One region of the Candidatus Enterococcus lowellii genome, then DNA from elsewhere that is predicted to be linked to it. Evidence: riboswitches for the same ligand, from Rfam matches in the RefSeq annotation. Region 1 holds a riboswitch; the other holds the start of a gene.
What was found. A riboswitch is a leader RNA that binds a small molecule or an ion and turns the genes downstream of it on or off. The one in region 1 is predicted to bind thiamine pyrophosphate.
Positions count from the first base shown of each region.

Region 1 (3,459 bases):
AATAAATCGTAATCGCTGTCTCGTCCTAAGTTCAAGGCTGTTTCAGTTGGTAAAGCTTTTAGTTCGACAGTTAAACCAGGGAATGTTTCTTGGAGACTATATTGGATACTTTCTCCCATTTTTTTGTAACCACCATCATCCGTAACCATTAATTCAAGTGTGATGTCATTGCCTAATTCGGCTTTGGCTTCTTCCCAATACTTCAAGGCTTCATCTTTGTTGTATTCCATCAAATTGCCCGCTTCTTCACGGAAATCAATGCCGGTGGTTGGATTGCTAACAAATCCTTCTGTTACCGCACCATACAGAGGTTTTGAACCATCTGCCATGACATTGTTCACTAAGGTTTCTTTGTCGATACCCAACGCAAGAGCTTTACGTAAATGAATGTTTTTAAGTGGGGTATCTTTGCCTCCGCGAACTTGATTCATGCGGATATAGTTCATCGTTGCAGTTGGATAGGAATGGAAGTCTTCATTATTTAAATTTTGTTTTGCCAACTCACCAGTTAAGGTAGCGACATCTAATTGACCATCATTGAATAAATTCAAAGCAGTTGAAGCTTCTTTGATGACATCATAATGGATATTTTCGGCTTTGACATTGGCTTTGTCCCAATACTTGTCGTTCTTCACTAAATCCCAACTTGTTTCAGATTGTTTCCAGTTTTCGACGATGAAGGGTCCGTTATAAACCACACTTTCACTATCTTTCCCATAATTATTTCCAAATTCTTTTAATGCTGTTTGATTTTGTGGGAAGAATGTTGGAAAAGTGAGCAATGACGTAAAATAAGGTTTGGCTTCACTTAAATGAACTTCCAAAGTTTGGTCGTCCAAAGCTTTTACCCCTAGTTCATCCACTTCTTTTTCACCTGCTGAAATCGCTGCGGCATTTTCAACCGTATCAATTAATAAAAAGCTATAAATCAAAGCATTTTTTGGATCAATCATTTTTTTCCAAGCAGTTTCAAAGTCATGTGCAGTTACTGGTTCATCATTACTCCAAACAGCATCGTCTCGTAAAGTAATCGTATAAGTTTTACCATCTTCAGAAATTTCAGGCAATTCTTTCGCTACGGCAGGAATGACGTCATCATTTTCATCTAACGCGTATAAACCTTCAAAAGCTGCTGTGTGAGTAATTGCATCTGGAAAATCTAACATATTAGAGGTATCTAACGTTGTTAATTCTGATGCAGACATCAAATTAATTGGTGTTGCTTCTTCTTCTTTTGGTGCGCCTGTTGAACACCCTACTAGTGCGAAAGCAGCAAGGGCACCTAACCAAATTCCCTTTTTATTCATTTTATTCCTCCTAGTTACGGTCGACTAACATCCAGACAACTACTGCGGGTTCATCGCCGTCATTATAATTGATGTGACCTTCGCCTTTTTCAATTAATTGCGCATCACCTGGTTTGCCAAGTAAATCTTGTCCATCCTCCAAGATTGTATGTGCCGTGCCAGAGATGACGTACGAATATTCATCTTGGTCGTGGCGAGCAAAACCTTCTGCTGGACTTTTTTCACCGGGTTGTAGCGTAATTAAGCCCATCGTGACACGCTCGTTTGGTTGGTTCTTTTGGTCAAAAAAGATAGTCATCTTTTCAGCCAGAGTTGGTTTAATAATCATAGCAGCGCTCCTCTCTTTATTACACCTAATAATACTTGAAACCGTTACAATGTCAATCGTTCAAAAGTTTTTAACGGATTAAAAGAGAAAAAAATTGCATTAAGGTTTTCAATACCTAAAAACTATGCTATGCTTTTGCTGTAGTTAAAATTAAATAGAATCTACTCGCAAAGGGGAGTCCATTTGGGCTGAGATTGAGTTTACTCTAAACCCTCCGTACCTGTTTCGATCATTCGAGCGTAGGAATTGTGACGAGTTGAAGTGTACATTAGATATATCATCCACTTCTCCTTTGTGAATTGTAAAGATTCTGAAGGAGGAGTTTTTTTATGCGTTCATCAACAACAAAAATTTGGGTGGAAGGAACTATTTTGGCCGCTTTAGCGATGGTCTTATCATTTATTCCTTTAGACATTGGTTCAAGTTTTTCTATTTCACTCGGACAAATTCCCATTGCCGTTTATGCGTTGCGACGTGGTCCTAAAGCCGGTTTATTAGCAGCGTTCATTTGGGGGATTTTGCACTTCCCAGCTGCCAAAGTTTACTTTTTAAGTGTCATTCAAGTCTTAATCGAATACCCTATTGCCTTTACTTTTGCTGGTTTAACAGGTCTTGCAGCAACTAAATTACAAAAAGCAATTGCTGCGGGAGATACGATAACTGCTCGCAAACAAATTGTTTCAGGAGTCTTTATCGGAGCTTTGGCACGATACTTCTGGCATTTTGTAGCTGGTTGGGTCTTTTGGGGAATGTATGCGTTATGGGGCATGAGTCCAGTCGTCTTTTCTTTAGTAATGAATGGCATTAGTGGCTTGGCAACGGCGCTTGTGACGACAATTGTTTTATTGGTGCTTTATCGCATGAATCCAACGATTTTCGTTCCTAAAGATACCTTGAGATAAGGAGTAGTTGATGGATTTTGTAACAATTGCCCGCGATGCTGCTCAGAGAAGCTGGGAAAATAGCTTGGCACACCCGTTTATTCAGGAATTACATCAAGGAACATTATCGGAAAGTTGTTTTCGTTATTATTTATTACAAGATCGCTATTATTTGGAATCGTTACAATCCGTTTACCTAGCTATTGGTCAACAAACAGAACTTCCACAAATAAAAATGATGATGGAACAAGGTGCGAAGCGTTTAGTAGCGGGCGAAATAAGTATTCGCGAAACTTTTTTTGAACGATTGCAGATTACGGAACAAGAAGTTCAACAAACGCCGCTTGCAACGGTCCCAAAACGTTATGTTGCACATATGCATCAGCAATTACAGCACTCTGTTTCTGTTGCTTTTGCAAGTTTATTACCTTGTGCTTGGTTGTATCAAGAAATTGGTTTAGCGTTGTCTTCGGGGTCACCACACCCAGTGTATCAGCGTTGGATTGAAACCTGTATTACACCAGAAAGTATGGCAATTGTTGCTCAAGAAAAAGAATTATTGAATCAGTTATATCAAAAAGCAACAGCAAGCGAACGCCATCAGATGATAGAAGCATTTGTGACAAGTGTCAAAATGGAAGAAGCTTTTTGGGATATGGCGTATTATTTCAATAGATAAAGGAGTCCATTATGGGAAACCAAAAATTACAGAAATTAACGTATCTAGCAATGATGATTGCGTTAGATGTTGTGTTATCACCACTGTTTCGAATTGAAGGCATGGCACCTATGTCGAGTGTGATGAATGTCTTAGCAGGTGTATTATTAGGACCGCTTTATGGGACAATCATGGCATTTGTCTGTGGTGTGATTCGGATAACTTTATTAGGAATTCCCCCGTTGGCTCTTACTGGGGCAGTATTCGGTGCTTTTTTTGCAGGGC
Region 1 covers NZ_CP147251.1:495,977-499,435, forward strand. The annotation lists gene DOK78_RS02355 (peptide ABC transporter substrate-binding protein) at 1-1,307, opposite strand, end outside; gene DOK78_RS02360 (cupin domain-containing protein) at 1,318-1,635, opposite strand; TPP riboswitch at 1,797-1,898, shown strand; gene thiT (energy-coupled thiamine transporter ThiT) at 1,965-2,537, shown strand; gene tenA (thiaminase II) at 2,548-3,195, shown strand; gene thiW (energy coupling factor transporter S component ThiW) at 3,249-3,459, shown strand, end outside.

Region 2 (3,459 bases), 210 kb from region 1:
TGTTATCACAGAAAAATCTATTGATGGCGATGGATTGACGACAGTTATTTTTGACAAAGGCGTTAAAGCAGGACTGGAATATATTGAACAAAATACACCAAAAGGCACGGATGCTATTTTTGTAACCAAAGAAGGCAGAGTATACGTGACTGATGACATTAAGGACACTTTTAAGTTAGATAAAGATTCTGGCTATACGATGGGTGACCGCAGCGAACTTAAATAGCAATCTAGGAGGAAAAAATGTCACTGAAGAATTTTTTAGAAGTTGTTGAGATCCGTACAAAAGTTGCGAGTCTTTTCCCATTTCTTATCGGCGTGCTGTATTCATTAGCACATTTTAACGAATTTCATGGGTTTTATACGGTGTTGTTTTTCATCGGAATGTTAACTTTTGATATGACTACTACAGCGATTAACAATTATATGGACTTTAAAAAGGCACATTCAGATACTTATAAATATGAGCAAAATGTGATTGGTCGTGAACGAATCTCACCTGCGTTGGTTCGTAAAATGATTTTAATTATGTTAGGAATTTCAGCGATTATTGGGCTATTATTAAGCATGATGACTGGCTGGCTCTTTTTAATCATGGGCGGGATGGTTTGCCTAGTTGGAATTTTCTATACATTTGGTCCGATTCCTGTTTCACGTATGCCATTAGGTGAACTTGCGAGTGGCCTAACAATGGGCTTAGGTTTATTTGCGATGACAGTTTATTTGAATACCGTCAATCAACGTGTCTTTTATCTAGATATTAGTTTTAAAAATAATAGTTTTTCATTAAGTGGTCAATTTTGGGGGATTTTAGCAATTTTTGTGGCATCCTTACCTTTAGTATTTACGATTGCCAATATTATGTTGGCGAATAACTTACGCGATTTAGAAACAGACATCGAGAATGACCGCTATACATTGGTTTATTACATTGGTCGTGAAAAGGGCGTACAGTTATTTCAAATCATGATGTATGCTTGTTATGCTACAATTTTAGTAGGCTTTTTATTCTGGGTATTCCGTTGGCCGATTTTAATCGTTTTTGTGAGTTTACCAAAAGTGCGCCGTAATTTGATAGCGTTCCAAGAAACCTTGCCACAACCTAAAAGCTTTGGCTATGCGATTCAAAATATGGTATTGTTTAATGCAAGCTACGTATTAGCATTATTATTGAGTTTACTTTTTTAAAGTGGACGTCTAAATAAAGGTATGTTATACTTTTAAAAAATTAAATATAGAAACATTTGGGGTGCTGTCAAGCTGAGATTATACCCATTGAACCTGAAACAGTTAATACTGGCGCAGGGAAATGTGTTTATTATTGTGATGAGTGCCTGACTAAGTTTATTTAGTCAGGTTTTTATTTGCCATAATCTGTCTACAGACAGAACTCCTTTTGCTTCTATTTTTGGAATGAAAGGAGTTTTTTTATGCAAAAATGGTCATTGCAACAAGTGGTTTTACTCGCATTTTTAGCGTTTTTATTTGGTGGGGTATTTATGGGGGCAGGCGTCTTGTATTCGCTGTTAAATGCTGCGCTCACACCGCTAGGACTCAGCCCGTTTGCCAATGAAATTCTATTTGGCTTATGGACAATGGCGGCACCGGTGGCAGGAATGTTAGTGCCAAGAAAAGGCAGTGCTACTTTAGGAGAGCTATTAGCGGCGTTAGCTGAAATGCTGTACGGTTCGTATTTTGGCCCAGGTGTTTTATTATCTGGTTTGATTCAAGGTTTTGGTACGGAATTAGGGTTCATGGTGACAAAATATCAACGTTACGATAAAGTTGCTTTATTTTATGGAGCGATTGGTACCACTGTCTTAAGCTTTATCTATGAATTCTTCAAGTTTGGTTATGGCACATACGGTTTAGGCATGGTAGCAGCACTATTTGCCGTTCGCTTTATTTCGGTCGTCTTTTTCGGTGTCATTCTAGTTACACAAATTATGAAAATCTATCAAAAAATTCAAGACGCTAGGGTATCTGTTTCATGATTGAATTAAAAGACGTCACTTTTCAGCAACAAAAGCACATCATTTTGAATCGTTTGTCGTTTGTTTTTCCAAAACAGCAATTTATTTTGGTGACAGGAGATAGTGGGAGCGGTAAATCAACCTTATTTCGGCTCATTGCGGGTTTTGCTCAACTTTCTTATACGGGCAAAATTTTATTAGATGGTAAAAATTTAGCAACTGCTTCGATGAAAGAAAAAGCGCAAACAGTGGGGATGGTCTTTCAAAATCCTAGTCAACAATTTACTATGCGAACACTACGTAAAGAAATTATTTTTGCGTTAGAAAATTTAGGTCTGGCCGTTTCTGAAATAAATCGCCGAATGAACCACGCGTTAGCACTAGGTGAGACCTCACATTTGGCTGATAGGGAAATCAATCAGTTATCTGGTGGCGAGAGACAACGAGCAGCTTTGACCGTTATTTTAGCCATTGATGCACCAATTTTAATCTTAGATGAACCTTTTGCTAGTATCGACTCTGAATCACGCTTGCGTTTGATTCAAAAGCTAAAACAACTACGCAATCAAGGGAAAACCATCATTTTAAGCGATCATGACTGGTTAGGGTATCAAGAGGTGGTCGATCAAGTCGTGGAATTGACCAAGGGAAAACTGCATACATGTTCACTTGATAAACTAGATGCAACCACTTGTTTTTATTTGCATCCATCAAAAGATAAGCGACCGCCATTTTTCGATTTACAAAAGGTACAAATCCAACGAAATAAGCAATTGTTGCTTGAGACAAGTTGGCAATTAAACAAAGGGATTACCACATTAACAGGAGCAAATGGGGCTGGTAAAACTTCCTTGTTAAAAGCCATGTCTCAACTAGAAAAATACCGAGGTAAAATGTTTTTGAATGGCAAAAAGTTAAGAAAAAAACGCCAACTTTATCAAACCATGTCATTAGTTGTCCAAGATGCTGCTAAACAATTTGTAACGTTAACCGTTCAAGAAGAATTGTTGTTTAGTAAGAACCAAAACCCAGAAATCCGTGCAAAACAACAAGAAGCATTAGCTTATTTTAAGATTGATGGTACGCAAAGCTTGTTTCATTTAAGTGAAGGGCAAAAGAAAATTGTGCAATTAATTAGTATGCTCAGTCTGGATTTAGAGTTTCTTTTGTTAGATGAACCCTTTGCTGGTTTAGATCAAAAAGCGTGTAGGTATTTTGTAGAATGGATTCAAGAACAATCGAACCAACAGGATTTCTTAATTGTGACACATCGTTTAGCGCCATTAGCTGGTATTAGTCACCATCACATTGTGTTGGAAAAGCAAGCGTTACAAGTAGGTGAACGTTCATGAAAAAAACCAATGCCTTAAACATGAGTCTCTTTATTCTCATTTTAACTCTTGAGATTTCATTTACGAGGAGCGTTTCCTTGAATATTTTTCTGATAGGCTTAGCTGTGTTGTTTTTCTTGTTTCAGAGGAAGTGG
Region 2 covers NZ_CP147251.1:281,116-284,574, reverse strand. The annotation lists gene DOK78_RS01280 (FAD:protein FMN transferase) at 1-226, shown strand, start outside; gene menA (1,4-dihydroxy-2-naphthoate polyprenyltransferase) at 244-1,188, shown strand; TPP riboswitch at 1,236-1,325, shown strand; gene DOK78_RS01270 (ECF transporter S component) at 1,431-1,994, shown strand; gene DOK78_RS01265 (ABC transporter ATP-binding protein) at 1,991-3,325, shown strand; gene DOK78_RS01260 (cobalt ABC transporter permease) at 3,322-3,459, shown strand, end outside.
Region 2: it holds a riboswitch for thiamine pyrophosphate, as region 1 does, so the genes downstream of both, DOK78_RS01270 (ECF transporter S component) here and thiT (energy-coupled thiamine transporter ThiT) in region 1, are expected to answer to the same signal.